Regions from separate parts of the Streptomyces sp. NPDC059080 genome, predicted to be linked through region 3. Evidence: riboswitches for the same ligand, from Rfam matches in the RefSeq annotation. Region 3 holds a riboswitch; each other region holds the start of a gene.
The links. Region 3 has a riboswitch for cobalamin ahead of cobN (cobaltochelatase subunit CobN). Riboswitches for the same ligand answer to the same signal wherever they lie in the genome.
Positions count from the first base shown of each region.

Region 1: another riboswitch for cobalamin. It lies ahead of ACFWWQ_RS21540 (cobalamin biosynthesis protein); the one in region 3 lies ahead of cobN (cobaltochelatase subunit CobN).
Region 2: another riboswitch for cobalamin. It lies ahead of ACFWWQ_RS27030 (ribonucleoside-diphosphate reductase subunit alpha); the one in region 3 lies ahead of cobN (cobaltochelatase subunit CobN).

Region 1 is NZ_JBHYGX010000029.1:45,254-50,174, forward strand. It holds gene ACFWWQ_RS21525 (class II aldolase/adducin family protein) at 1-197, opposite strand, end outside; gene ACFWWQ_RS21530 (anion permease) at 723-1,970, shown strand; gene ACFWWQ_RS21535 (hypothetical protein) at 1,996-2,229, shown strand; cobalamin riboswitch at 2,411-2,564, shown strand; gene ACFWWQ_RS21540 (cobalamin biosynthesis protein) at 2,691-3,689, shown strand; gene ACFWWQ_RS21545 (cobyric acid synthase) at 3,686-4,921, shown strand, end outside.
Region 2 is NZ_JBHYGX010000052.1:16,397-21,317, reverse strand. It holds gene ACFWWQ_RS27035 (ribonucleotide-diphosphate reductase subunit beta) at 1-1,006, opposite strand, end outside; gene ACFWWQ_RS27030 (ribonucleoside-diphosphate reductase subunit alpha) at 1,006-3,432, opposite strand; cobalamin riboswitch at 3,598-3,767, opposite strand; gene mctP (monocarboxylate uptake permease MctP) at 3,937-4,921, opposite strand, start outside.
Region 3 is NZ_JBHYGX010000055.1:22,480-27,400, reverse strand. It holds gene cobN (cobaltochelatase subunit CobN) at 1-2,075, opposite strand, end outside; cobalamin riboswitch at 2,112-2,263, opposite strand; gene ACFWWQ_RS27565 (cobalamin biosynthesis protein CobG) at 2,448-3,992, shown strand; gene ACFWWQ_RS27560 (precorrin-8X methylmutase) at 4,127-4,753, shown strand; gene ACFWWQ_RS27555 (precorrin-2 C(20)-methyltransferase) at 4,750-4,921, shown strand, end outside.

The sequences.
Region 1 (4,921 bases), on a different contig from region 3:
AGGCGGTCGTAGGGGACTCCGCTGGGGGTGACGAGGACGGTGTCGCCGACGCGGGCCGAGACGTTGCCGGAGGTGCCGACGACGAGGCCGTCGGCGACGGTGCGGCGGGCGGTGGCGACGACACCGTCCCAGGCGGCGGCGAGCGCGTCGGCGCCGGGCCGGTCCGGGTGCGGGGCGGGGGCGCCGGTACGGGTCACGGGTTCCTCCGGGGTGCGGGCGGTCGGGGTGCCGTCACCGTACGGGCCGGGCGGGCCGGCGCGGCCGCCCCGGGAGGCCAGTGCGCGCGGTGGTCCGTCACCGTACGGGCCCGGCGTACGGAAGCGTGGGCCGTCGTCCGGCGTACGCCGCGGTCGCACACCGGGGCGTCCTCGGGGACGGGTGCCGGGCCTGGTGTTCCGGCCGCGTCCGCGGGCCGGTCGGGGGGCGCGGGACCGCGCCGGGTCCGGGTGGTCGCCGGGACGGCTCCCGCGCCGTTCACCAGCGGGGTGACGCACCGCGACGGGGCCGTTCGCATGCCGTTCACGCGTCGTGGAACAAGCCGGAATCGGGTCGCGCGGCAGCACATTCGAGCCACGTACAGATGGGGCGGAAGTGACGTGTGAGATACCTCCTCTCGAACACTGCGACGGCGTCATTGCTGCGCCCGGCCGCGTTCACCTCCCGTTCACCCACCCTTCGTACGTTTCCGGCGTCACTGACCTTCGAACTGATTGCCTGGGTGAATGGAACACATCACGCTTCTCATCGGGATCGTGATCGTCACGGCCTTGGTGTTCGACTTTACGAACGGCTTCCACGACACGGCCAACGCCATGGCCACCACCATCTCCACCGGCGCGCTGCAGCCCAAAATCGCGGTGGCGATGTCGGCGGTCCTCAACCTCGTCGGCGCGTTCCTGTCCGTGGAGGTCGCCAAGACCATCTCCGGCGGGATCATCGACGAAAGCGCCGGTATCAGACCTGAAGTGATCTTCGCCGGTCTGGTCGGCGCGATCGTCTGGAACCTCCTCACCTGGCTCGCCGGCCTCCCCTCCAGCTCCTCCCACGCCCTGTTCGGCGGTCTGATCGGCGCCACGCTGGTGTCCGTGGGCACCAACGGTGTGCACGGCGGCGCCGTGGTGATGAAGGTCCTCATCCCGGCCGTGGCCGCCCCGGTGGTCGCCGGTATCGCGTCGATGGCCGCGACCCGGCTGACGTACCGGCTGTCCCGGGGCCGTGACGAGCAGGAGACGGCCAAGGGGTACCGCGCCGGGCAGATCGCCTCGGCGGCGCTGGTCTCGCTGGCGCACGGCACCAACGACGCGCAGAAGACGATGGGCGTGATCACCCTCGCGCTGATCACCGGCGGTGTGGTCGCCCCGCACGCCGACCCGCCGCTGTGGGTCATCGCCTCGGCCGGTCTGGCCATCGCCCTCGGCACGTACCTGGGCGGCTGGCGGATCATCCGCACGATGGGCAAGGGCATCACCGACATCCAGCCGCCGCAGGGCTTCGCCGCCCAGACCAGCGCCGCGGCCACCATCCTGGCCTCCTCCCACCTCGGCTTCGCGCTCTCCACCACCCAGGTCTGCTCGGGTGCGGTGATGGGTTCGGGTCTGGGCCGCAAGGGCGGCGTGGTGCGCTGGTCGACGGCGGTGCGGATGGTCGTCGCCTGGTGCCTGACGCTGCCGGCCGCGGGCCTGGTCTCCGCCGGTGCCGCGCTCCTGGCCGGCCAGGGCGACTGGGGCATCACCGCCGTCGCCGTCCTCGCGCTCGGCATCTGCGGCGCCATCTGGGCCGCCTCCCGCCGCAAGCCCATCGACCACACCAACGTCAACGAGGCCGAGGCCACGGAGCCGCCCGGTGTGGTCACCGTGGCTCTCCAGACGGTCACCCCTCCCCCGGCCGGGACGCTCGTGCCCGCCGAGGGCGCGGAGGCCGCCCACGCCGCGAGCGCCCCGCGCGCCACGACCGCGACAGCCGCCGGCTGACCGCCCGACTCTGAGGAACCGCAGCATGAGCATCGACTGGGCAGCTCTCGGCCAGGTCTTCGGCGTCACCCTGGTGGTGACGGTCGGGATCGTGGGCCTGTTCACGGTCGGCATCGTCGGCACGGCCCGTACCCGGCAGGAGGGCGCGGCCGCCACGGCGGGCGCCCCGAGCACCGGCGCGCGGATCGGCGGCCTCGCCGCGTACGCGGTCTGCGCGGCCGCGGTGGCGTACGGCATCTATCTGATCGTCGCCGCCTGACCCGTCCGGCAGCGCGCGCACGGCGCCCGGTCACCGCAGTTCCGCGGTGGCCGGGCGCCGTGCGTCGTACGGGGCCTGTGGTGTGCGCCACAGGCCGTGCGGTACCGCGGCGTCGCAGGTCACGGGCGAGTTGACGGGGTTGGCGGGGCGTGGTGGACTTCCCACGCCAATCGGCGACAGCAGAGGAAGTCCGGTGCGAATCCGGCGCGGTCCCGCCACTGTCACCGGGGAGCGTTCCTCCGACGAAGGTCACGGTCCGCCTCGTGCACGCCCGACGGGCGCACGCCAGGGCTGGAAGGCCGGAGGAAACGCCGATCCGGGGAGCCAGGAGACTCCTGTCGCCGTCACGTCGAACCAGGGCGCGGACCCTGAGTGAGGACATATCGCCATGCCTGGCAGCCCGTTCAGAGTCTCCCGTGTGTCTTCGGTGATCCGTCGAGGCGTGACGGCGGTCTGATCCGATGCGTGCCGAACACGCCACCTACGCGTGCGGTGCGGCCCTGGGCTTTCTCGGTGATCTGCTCGCCGCCGACCCGCGGCGCGGCCATCCGGTGGCCGCCTTCGGGCGCGCCGCGGCGGCCGTCGAGGCCCGGCTCTGGCGCGACCACCGCGGCCACGGCGCCGTGCACGCCCTGTTCTGCGCGGGCGGTGCCACCGCCGGTGCCGCCCTGCTGCGGCGCGCGGTGCGCGGCCCCGCGCCCGTCCCCTCCCCCGCCCGTACCGCCGCCGCCACCGCGCTGACCGCCGCGACCGTCTGGTCGGTGCTGGGCGGCACCTCGCTGGGCCGGGAGGCGCGGGCCGTCGGCGAGGCGCTGGCCGCCGGGGACCTGGCGGGGGCGCGGCGGCGGCTGCCGCATCTGTGCGGCCGGGACCCGCAGGCGCTGGACGGGCCGCAGATGGCGCGGGCGGTCGTCGAGTCGGTCGCGGAGAACACCTCGGACGCCGTGGTGGGCGCGCTGGTGTGGGGCGCCGTCGGCGGTGTCCCGGGCCTGGTGGCGTTCCGGGCGGTGAACACCCTCGACGCGATGGTGGGTCACAAGTCGCCCCGCCACCGCCGGTTCGGCTGGGCGTCGGCGCGGCTGGACGATGTGGCCGGGTGGCCCGGCTCCCGGCTGACCGCCGCGCTCACCGTGCTCGCCGCCCCGGACCGGCGCGGCGCCGCGCGGGCCTGGCGGCGCGACGGCGGAGCGCATCCGAGTCCCAACGCGGGCCCGGTGGAGGCCGCGTTCGCGGGGGCGCTGGGCGTACGGCTCGGCGGGACGCTGGCATACGGCGGGCGTATCGAGCACCGGCCGCGGCTGAACGGAGCGGGGCGGCCGGTGGCGACGGAGGACATCGCGCGGGCGGTGCGGCTCTCGCGCCGGGTGAGCGTGCTGGCGTTGACGACGACGGTGGCCGGGCGGCTGCTGGCGGGCGCGGTGCGCCCGGCCCTCGCCCGGCGGAAGGGCAGGATCCGGTGACGGGCGGCGGGCTGCTGATCGCGGGGACCACCTCCGACGCGGGCAAGAGCGTGGTGACCGCGGGGATCTGCCGCTGGCTGGTGCGGCAGGGCGTGAACGTCGCGCCGTTCAAGGCGCAGAACATGTCGCTGAACTCGTTCGTGACGCGGGACGGCGCGGAGATCGGCCGGGCGCAGGCGATGCAGGCGGCGGCAGCCCGGGTGGAGCCGTCCGCGCTGATGAACCCGGTGCTGCTCAAGCCCGGCGGGGACCGCAGCAGCCAGGTGGTGCTGCTCGGCAAACCGGTCGGCGAGATGAGCGCGCAGGGGTACTTCGGGCGCCCCGGGAGCGGGGCGCGGCCCGGTGGGCGCGCGGAGTTGCTGGCCACCGTCACCGACTGTCTGGCGGAGCTGCGGCGCGCCCATGACGTGGTGATCTGTGAGGGCGCGGGCTCCCCGGCGGAGATCAATCTGCGGCGGACCGACATCGTCAACATGGGCATCGCGCGGGCCGGGCGGCTGCCGGTGGTGGTGGTCGGCGACATCGACCGGGGCGGCGTGTTCGCGTCGTTCTTCGGGACGACGGCGCTGCTGTCGAAGGAGGACCAGGCGCTGGTCGCCGGGTATCTCGTCAACAAGTTCCGCGGCGATGTGGCGCTGCTGGAGCCGGGCCTGGACATGCTGCGGGAGCTGACCGGGCGGCCGTCGCTGGGCGTGCTGCCGTTCGCGCACGGTCTGGGCATCGACGAGGAGGACGGGCTGCGGGTGTCGCTGCGCGGCGCGGTCCGCGAGAGCGTGGTGGCGCCGCCGCACGGCGCCGATGTGCTGCGGGTGGCGGTCGCGGCGGTGCCGCTGATGTCGAACTTCACGGACGTGGACGCGCTGGCCGCCGAACCGGGCGTGGTGGTGCGGTTCGTGGACCGCGCCGAGGAGCTGGCCGACGCGGATCTGGTGGTACTGCCGGGCACCCGCGGCACGGTGCGGGCGCTGGCCTGGCTGCGGGAGCGGGGGCTCGCCGACGCGGTCGCCCGGCGGGCCGCCGAGGGCCGTCCGGTGCTGGGCATCTGCGGCGGGTTCCAGATGCTCGGCGAGGTGATCGACGACGAGGTGGAGTCGCGGGCGGGCACCGTGCCGGGCCTGGGGCTGCTGCCCGTACGGGTGCGGTTCGCGGCGGAGAAGACGCTGGCCAGGCCCGTCGGCACGGCGCTGGGCGCACCGGCCGAGGGGTACGAGATCCACCACGGTGTGGCCGAG
Region 2 (4,921 bases), on a different contig from region 3:
ACGCCCGCCGCTCGAAGAAGTTCGTCAGCTCCTGGACGTTCTGCAGCTCCATGAAGGAGAACGGGTTCTCCGAGCCGAAGACCGGCGTGAAGCCCAGGCGCTGGAGCCGCTGGTCGGCGACGCACTGCAGGTACTCGCGCATCGACGCGGAGTTCATGCCCGGCAGGCCCTCACCGCACAGGTCGTGCGCGAACTGCAGCTCGGCCTCGACGGCTTCCTTGAGCATCGCGGTGATCTGCTGCTCCAGCTCCGCGTCGAAGAGCTCCGGCTCCTCGTTGCGGACGGTGTCGACGACCGAGAACGCGAAGTCCATGTGCATCGTCTCGTCGCGGAACACCCAGTTGGTGCCGGTGGCCAGGCCGTGCAGCAGGCCGCGGGAGCGGAACCAGTACACGTAGGCGAACGCGCCGTAGAAGAACAGGCCCTCGATGCAGGCGGCGAAGCAGATGAGGTTGAGGAGGAAGCGGCGGCGGTCGGCCCGGGACTCCAGGCGGTCGATGGACTCGACGGAGTCCATCCACCGGAAGCAGAACTCCGCCTTCTCCCGGATGGACGGGATGTTCTCGACGGCGGCGAACGCGGCGGCGCGGTCGTCCGGGTCGGGCAGATAGGTGTCGAGCAGCGTCAGATAGAACTGGACGTGCACGGCCTCCTCGAAGAGCTGACGGCTCAGGTAGAGCCGCGCCTCGGGGGAGTTGATGTGCTTGTACAGCGTCAGCACCAGGTTGTTGGAGACGATCGAGTCACCGGTGGCGAAGAACGCCACCAGGCGGCCGATCAGGTGCTGCTCGCCCGGGGAGAGCTTGGCGAGGTCGGTGACGTCGGAGTGGAGGTCGACCTCCTCGACGGTCCAGGTGTTCTTGATCGCGTCGCGGTAGCGGTCGTAGAAGTCCGGGTACCGCATGGGCCGCAGGGTCAGCTCGAAGCCCGGGTCGAGGAGGTTCTTCGTGCCGGTGGTCGCGGTGTGGGCCGCGGCGGCGTCAGGGGTGAGGGTGGTGTCGGGCATTACTGGCAGGCCTCGCAGGACTCGGGGTTTTCCAGGGAGCAGGCGACCGCTTCGGGGTCGGCCACCGGCAGCTGCGCGGGGACGGCCGCGCGGGCGGACTGCGCGATCCGGGTCGCCGGACGCGAGCGCAGGTAGTACGTGGTCTTGATGCCGCGCTTCCAGGCGTAGGCGTACATCGAGCTGAGCTTGCCGATGGTCGGCGACGCCATGAAGAGGTTCAGCGACTGGCTCTGGTCGAGGTACGGCGTCCGGGCCGCGGCCATGTCGATCAGCGCGCGCTGCGGGATCTCCCAGGCGGTGCGGTACAGCGCCCGGGTCTCCTCGGGGATCCAGGAGACGTCCTGGATCGAGCCGCTGGCGTCGCGCAGCGCGTCCCGGGTGCGGGCGTCCCACAGTCCCAGCGCCTTCAGCTCCTCGATCAGGTACGCGTTGACCTGGAGGAACTCGCCGGAGAGGGTTTCGCGCTTGAAGAGGTTGGAGACCTGCGGCTCGATGCACTCGTAGACGCCCGCGATGGAGGCGATCGTCGCGGTCGGGGCGATGGCCAGCAGCAGCGAGTTGCGCATACCGGTCTCGGCGACGCGGGCGCGCAGCGCGGCCCAGCGGTCCGCCCAGAGCGGCTCGGCGTCCGGGTAGTGGTCGGGGTGGAGCACTCCGCGGGCGGTACGGGTCGCCGACCACGCCTGGTGCGGGCCGTGCCGCTCGGCGAGGTCCGCGGACGCCTCGTACGCCGCGAGCATGATCCGCTCGGAGATCCGGGTGGACAGCGCACGCGCCTCGGGCGAGTCGAACGGCAGCCGCAGCCGGAAGAAGACGTCCTGGAGGCCCATCAGGCCCAGACCCACCGGCCGCCAGCGGGAGTTGGAGGCCGCCGCCTGCTCGGTCGGGTAGAAGTTGATGTCCACCACGCGGTCGAGGAAGGTGACGGCGGTGCGGACGGTGGCGTCCAGCCGCTCCCAGTCCATCGCGTCCTCCCACCCGGCGGCGGGGTCGCCGAGGTGTGCCGCGAGATTGACCGAACCGAGGTTGCAGACCGCGGTCTCGCCGTCGTCGGTGACCTCCAGGATCTCCGTGCAGAGGTTGGAGGAGTGGACGACCTTGCCGGGCTCGGCGGTCTGGTTGGCGGTGCGGTTGGCGTGGTCCTTGAAGGTCATCCAGCCGTTGCCGGTCTGCGCCAGCGTCCGCATCATCCGGGAGTACAGCACCCGCGCCGGGACCTGCTTGGTGGCGCGGCCCTCGGCCTCCGCCGTGCGGTACGCGGCGTCGAACTCGTCGCCCCACAGGTCGACCAGCTCCGGCGCGTCCGAGGGGGAGAACAGCGACCAGTCGGCGTCGGCCTCGACGCGGCGCATGAACTCGTCGGGGATCCAGTGCGCGATGTTCAGGTTGTGGGTACGCCGCGCCTCCTCGCCGGTGTTGTCGCGCAGCTCCAGGAACTCCTCGATGTCCGCGTGCCAGGTCTCCAGGTAGACGCAGGCGGCGCCCTTGCGGCGCCCGCCCTGGTTGACCGCCGCGACCGAGGCGTCCAGCGTCCGCAGGAACGGCACGATGCCGTTGGAGTGCCCGTTGGTGCCGCGGATCAGCGAACCGCGGGCCCGGATACGGGAGTACGAGAGGCCGATGCCACCGGCGTGCTTGGAGAGCCGGGCGACCTGGTGGTAGCGGTCGTAGATCGAATCCAGCTCGTCCAGCGGCGAGTCCAGCAGATAGCAGGACGACATCTGCGGGTGGCGGGTGCCGGAGTTGAAGAGGGTGGGGGAGGAGGGCAGGTACGACAGCGAGCTGGTCAGACGGTACAGCTCGGCGACGTCGGCCAGTGCCCGCGCCGAGTCGTCCTCGGCCAGACCGCAGGCGACCCGGAGCAGGAAGTGCTGCGGGGTCTCGATGACCTGCCGGGTGGTGGGGTGGCGCAGCAGGTAGCGGGAGTGGACGGTGCGCAGCCCGAAGTAGCCGAACCGGTCGTCGGCGCCGTCGGCCAGCGCCCGGGTGACGAGGGCGTCCAGCTCCGCGGCGTGGGTGGCGACGAACGCGGCGGTGGAGTCGGCGATCAGGCCCTCGCGGTGGCCGGTGGCGACCGACGCGGAGAACGAGACGGCGCCCTCGCGCGCGGCCTCCTCGGCGATGGCGAGGGTGAGCAGCCGCGCGGCGAGCTTGGAGTACTGCGGCTCGTCGCCGATCAGACCGGCGGCGGCGTCGATCGCCAGCTCCCGCAGCCCGGCCTCGTCGGAGCCGGGGTGGCGGCCGCGGAGCGCGGCGGCGGCGATCTTGCCGGGGTCGGTGGCCGTCAGGTCGGCGGTCAGCTCGGTCAGGGTGCGCAGCAGGGCGGTGCCGGGCGGGTCCTGGCCGGGGGCGTCGGCGGGGAACGTGGCCGTCTCAAGCGCTGCGGCCTCGGCGTCGGTCGCGGACTGCGGTGGCGCGGTGGTCACGTGGTGCTCTCCCTCACTCGGCGGGGCCGGAGGGAGGCGCGACGGACGGTCCACGGCGGGCGGCGGCGCCCGGCGGCACACAGGGGCGCTCGGGCGCGCGGAGACCCGCGCGGCGTCCACCGGCCCATCCCTCGGGGCCCGGACATCTCGACGTCCGGGCCAGGGCGGCGCGGACGTACCATCGGCAGGTCTTCGGACTCACGGGGCGCACGCCAGTCAGGCGATATCGGAGGATATCTGCGCTCTCGTACACCATTGCGGGACAGTTCCGGACTCACACCGGATTCCCCTGCGGCGACAGCGAGGATGAGCATACATGTGGTGGTGGGCTCTTGGGCGCACCCCCATATCTAGTGCGGTGTGGTGAGCGAGGGGTGGCTGTCAGTGGTCTCGGGTCGGCCGAGCCGTGCCACGACTGGGCGAGCGGGCCTCCGCCCCCGACAACAGGCCGCCGCATCCCGAAAGGGACACGGCGGCCTGCGGGGAGAGGTCGCGTCCGCGACGTCAGCGCCCCGCCGGAACGTCCGCCGTCGCGGGCGGCAGGTCCGGGGTGACGCCCTTGTCGTCGACGTCCGCGGTGTAGTCGCCGGGGCTGGTCTCGTCGGTGCCGTCGGGGGCCTTGAGGGCGCGCAGGACGACGGTCAGGACGACCGTCACCACGACGTTGAGGACGAACGCCGTCAGGCCGATGTAGCCGATCTGGCCGATGCCGGGGATCTCCGCGCTGGAGCCGCCGAAGTGGGCCTGCGCCGGGCTCGCCACGCCGTAGGCGGCGAGCGTGCCGTATACCATGCCGACGGCCCAGCCGGCCAGCAGCGCCCAGCGGTGGAACCACCGGGTGAACAGGCCGCCGACCAGTGACGGCATGGTCTGCAGGATCCAGATGCCGCCCAGCAGCTGGAAGTTGATCGCCACGGTCTTGTCCATGCTGAGGACGAAGACCAGCGCGCCGACCTTCACCAGCAGCGACACCAGCTTGGCGACCTTGTGCTCCTGCTCGGGCGTGGCGCCGGGCCGCAGGAAGTCCTTGTAGACGTTGCGGGTGAAGAGGTTCGCCGCGGCGATGGACATGATCGCGGCGGGCACCAGCGCGCCGATGCCGATCGCGGCGAACGCCACGCCGGAGAACCAGCTCGGGAACATGTCCTCGAAGAGCTGCGGGATGGCGAGTTGGGCGTTGCCGTGGGTCTCCGTGCCCGCCTTGATCGCCATGAAGCCGAGCAGTGCGAGGAAGCCCAGCATCAGCGAGTACAGCGGCAGGATCGTGGTGTTGCGGCGGATCACGTTACGGCTGCGGGAGGAGAGCGTCGCGGTGATCGAGTGCGGATACATGAACAGCGCGAGCGCCGAGCCGAGCGCCAACGTGGCGTACGCCCACTGGCTGTTCGGGCCACTCGCCAGCTCACCGCGCGGTTTACCGGTCGGGCCCGGTTCGGCGAACGCCTTGCCCGCCGCGTGGAAGATCGCGTCGAAACCGCCGAGCTTGATC
Region 3 (4,921 bases):
ACGAGGTTGACGCGGGCCTCGCCGGCCGGGGCGGCGCCCAGGACGTGCAGACCGTCGCGGATCTGGGCGTCCTTGACCTCGCAGAGCCAGCCGTCGACGTGCAGCAGGAAGTCGTCGAAGCCGTCGTCGTCGGGGCGGTCCGCAAGGCCCAGGTCGTGGTCGAGCCTGGCGGCCTGGATGAGGGTCCAGATCTGGGCGCGGATCGCCGGGAGCTTCGCCGGGTCCATGGCGCTGATCTGCGCGTATTCGTCGAGGAGTTGTTCCAGGCGGGCGATGTCGCCGTACGAGTCGGCGCGCGCCATCGGCGGGACGAGGTGGTCGACGAGGGTGGCGTGGACGCGGCGCTTGGCCTGGGTGCCCTCGCCGGGGTCGTTGACGAGGAACGGGTAGATGAGGGGGAGATCACCGAGGGCGGCGTCGGGGCCGCAGGCGGCGGAGAGGCCCGCGTTCTTGCCGGGCAGCCACTCCAGGTTGCCGTGCTTACCGAGGTGGATCATGGCGTCGGCGCCGAACCCGCCGTCGTCGGCGGAGGCGGCGATCCAGCGGTAGGCGGCCAGGTAGTGGTGGGACGGCGGCAGATCGGGGTCGTGGTAGATCGCGATCGGGTTCTCGCCGAAGCCGCGCGGCGGCTGGATGAGGATCAGCAGATTGCCGCGGCGCAGGGCGGCGAGGACGATGTCGCCCTCCGGGTCGCGGCCCGGCTTGTCCGCGTGGCTGCGGTCGAGGAACATCTCGCCGGGCGGCGGGCCCCAGTGCGCCTCGACGGTGTTGCGCAGCTCCTGCGGGAGCGTGGCGTACCAGCGCTTGTAGTCGGCGGCGGGGATGCGGACGGGGTTACGGGCGAGCTGTTCCTCCGTCAGCCACTCCTGGTCGTGGCCGCCCGCGTCGATGAGGGCGTAGATCAGCTCGTCGCCGTCACCGGAAGCCAGACCCGGGACCTCCTCGTCGCCGAAGTCGTAACCCTCGTCGCGCAGGCGGCGCAGGAGGGCGACGGCGGAGGCGGGGGTGTCGAGGCCGACGGCGTTGCCGATGCGGGAGTGCTTGGTGGGGTACGCGGAGAGGACCAGCGCCAGCTTCTTGTCCTGGGCCGGGATGTGGCGCAGGCGGGCGTGGCGGACGGCGATCCCGGCGACGCGGGCGGCGCGCTCGGGGTCGGCGGCGTACGTCGGCAGGCCGTCCTCGTCGATCTCCTTGAAGGAGAACGGGACGGTGATCAGGCGGCCGTCGAACTCGGGGACGGCGATCTGGGTGGCGGCGTCCAGCGGGGAGAGGCCCTCGTCGTTCTCCTCCCAGGCGGCGCGGTTACCTGTCAGGCAGAGTGCCTGAAGGATCGGCACGTCCAGGGCGGCGAGCGCGCCCGCGTCCCAGGACTCGTCGTCGCCACCGGCGGACGCCTCGGCCGGCTTGGTGCCGCCCGCGGCGAGGACGGTGGTGACGATGGCGTCGGCCGGGCGCAGCGCGTCGATCAGCTCCGGCTCGGGCGCCCGCAGCGAGGCGACGAAGAGCGGCAGCGGGCGGCCCCCGGCCTCCTCGATCTTGGTGCACAGCGCGTCGACGAAGCCGGTGTTGCCGCTCATGTGGTGGGCGCGGTAGTAGAGCACCGGGATGAGCGGGCCGTCGATGTCCTTACGGGCCGTGGGCCGCTCCAGCTCGCCCCAGGTCGGCGCGGGCTGCGGCGGTGCGAAGCCGTGGCCGGTCAGCAGGACGGTGTCGGAGAGGAAACGGGCGAGGCGGCCGAGGTTCTCGGGCCCGCCGTGCGCAAGGTAGGCGTGCGCCTCGGCGGCGGTGCCGACCGGGACGGTGGACGCCTCCATCAGCTGGGCGTCCGGGGCTTGTTCGCCGGTGAGGACGACGACGGGGCGGTGCTGGTCCTCGGCGAGGAGGAGGTCCAGCCCCTCCTCCCAGGCGCGGATGCCGCCGAGGAGGCGGACCACGACGAGGTCGACGCCGTCGAGCAGCGCGGGGAGTTCGGCGAGGTCGAGCCGGGCCGGGTTGGCGAGCCGGAACGGCACGGGGCCGCCGGCGGCTCGGGCGCTGAGGAGATCGGTGTCGGAGGTCGACAGCAGCAGAAGCATGCGAGCGCAGAGCCTTCCTCGGGGTATCCGCGCCCCGGGTGGTTCGTTGGACGGCGGGAGTTCCTGACTCACCCGGCAGGTGCCGGGCTCACAGTGGCGGGACCGCGCCGGACTCTCACCGGGCTTCCTCCCATGTCGCCGTCTCCGGCGTCGGCGGGCCGGACGACCCACCGGAGTGAATGGTAAGGGCTGATGCGCTGGCAGGGGAGGGGGGCTTGGGGTCGGGGAGCGGGTGGCGGGCCCAGGCCGGGCCCCGGCCCCTGCGGGGTGCCCGTACGGGATCGCGGGCGCCCCTCCCCGTGGCCCGTACGTGGCCCGTACGTGGCCCGGCTCGCCGTGGCCGTCCGGGGCGACGTCGGTATGCTCGCGGCCATGCCGCCCTCCCCCTCGAACCGGCCCCCCGGGGCCCAGCCGCCGCTGCGCGAGCGCGGTGACGCCTGCCCGGGAGCGCTGCGACCGCACGCGGCGGCGGACGGTGCGCTGGCCCGCGTACGGGTGCCCGCCGGGGAGTTGACGGCACGTCAGGCAATGGCGTTGGCGGACGCGGCGGAGCGGTTCGGGGACGGGGAACTCTCCCTCACCTCGCGCGGGAACGTGGAGTTGCGCGGCCTCGGCGACGGCTGCGGCGACGACCTGGCCGCCCTGCTGGCCGACGCCGGGCTGCTGCCCTCCGTACGCCATGAGCGCGTCCGCAACCTCATCGCCTCACCGCTCGCCGGAATCGACGGACGCGCCCCCGCCGACGTGCGGCGGTGGGCCCGTGAGCTGGACGAACTGCTCTGCGGGCAGGAGTGGACGGCGCGGCTTTCGGGCCGCTTCCTCTTCGTGCTGGACGACGGCCGGGGCGATGTGGCGGGCCTCGGCGGGGATGTGACCTTGGTCGCAGAAGCCGCAGAAGCCGTCGCAGAAGTTGCAGAAATTGCAGAAGTCTTCGCAGAAGCCGCAGAAGTTGCAGAAGTTGCAGAAGTTGCAGAACCGGGGGCGTCCGCTCTCCTCTTCCTCGGCGGCCCTGGTGGCCCCGGTGGCCCTGGTGGCTCCGGCGGCCCTGGTGGCTCCGGCGGCCCCGGCGACCCCGGTGGCCCCGACAGCCCCGACAGCCCCGACAGCCCCGACGACGGTGTCGGGCCGGCCCTACGGATCCCCGCCGCCCACGCCGCCCGGGCCGCGCTCGCCGCCGCCCGGGTCTTCCTCGACGCCGTCGACGCGAGCGGCAGCGGCGCCTGGCGGTTCCGGGATCTGCCGGGGGGCGCGGCGCCGACCGTGCGCGCCGTCGGCGAGCGGCTGCGCGCCGACGGGATTTCCGCCGTGTACGTGCCGCCCGGCGACGTCCCGGCCCGGCCGGAGCGCGGCGCGCCCACCCCGGCGCCCGGCCTCGTCGAAGGCCCCGGCGGGCGCCGCGCGCTGAGCGTCCCGGCGCCGCTGGGGCGGCTGACCGGCGCGCAGTGGCGCCTTCTGGCCCGTACCGCCGCCGAGGGGGACGGCACGCTCCGGCTGACCCCGTGGCGCGGCGTCCTCGTCCCCGGGCTGTCCGCGCCGGTGGCCGCCGCCCGGCTGCGGGAGTGCGCGGACGCGGGCCTGGTCACCGACGCGGACTCGCCCTGGCACCGGCTCGGCGCCTGCACCGGGCGCCCCGGGTGCGCCAAGTCCCTGACCGACGTACGGGCCGACGCGTCCGCCGTGGCGACGGCCCTGGGGCGCGCCACCGCGCTGCCGGTGCAGTGGTCCGGCTGCGCCCGCCGCTGCGGCCACCCGCACGGCACCTGGATCGACGTCCTGGCGACCGACGGCGGCTACGACGTCAGCGTGGTCCGGCCGGGGGCGCCACCCGAGCCGCTCGCGGCGGGCGCCACCGTGCGGCAGGTCGCGGACGCCGTCGCGCCCGGGATGCCCCCGGCGGCCCCCGGCACCACGCCGTGACCGCCACCGGGCCGCGCCCCGGGCCCCGGCCCCGTTAGCGCGTACCCCACCCCGATTCAGCATCCCGATTCAGCACTCCGATGCAGCACTCCGATTTCTCCCGCCCACCACCCACCCACCACACCGAGGGCACCGTGTTCGACTACGAGAAGGACGGGGCGGCGATCTACCGCCAGTCCTTTGCCACCATCCGCGCCGAGGCGGACCTCGCGGGGCTGCCCGCCGACGTCAGCCGGGTCGCGGTCCGGATGATCCACGCCTGCGGCATGGTCGACCTCGTCCGCGACCTCGCCTACTCCCCCGGCGTGGTGGCGAGCGCGCGCGCCGCGCTGCGCGCCGGTGCGCCGATCCTGTGCGACGCGAACATGGTCGCCAGCGGCGTCACCCGCAAGCGGCTGCCCGCCGACAACGAGGTGGTGTGCACCCTCGCCGACCCGTCGGTGCCCGCGCTCGCCGCCGAGATGGGCACCACCCGCAGCGCCGCCGCGCTGGAGCTGTGGCGGGACAGGCTGGACGGCGCGGTCGTCGCCGTCGGCAACGCCCCGACCGCTCTCTTCCGCCTCCTGGAGATGATCGAGGAGGGCGCGCCGCGGCCCGCCGCGGTGCTCGGCATACCCGTCGGCTTCATCGGCGCCGCCGAGTCCAAGGACGCGCTGGCCGCCCACCCGTCGGGTCTTGAGCACCTGGTGGTGCGCGGGCGGCGCGGCGGCAGCGCCATGGCCGCGGCCGCCATCAACGCCCTGGCGAGCGAGGAGGAATGAGCGTGCCCGAGCAGCAGTCCGGTGCCCGGACCCCGGGCCGCCTCTACGGCGTGGGGCTCGGCCCCGGCGACCCGTCCCTGATGACCGTACGGGCCGTGCAGGTCATCGCGGAGGCCGACGTGGTGGCGTACCACAGCGCCCGCCACGGCCGGTCCATCGCGCGTGCCA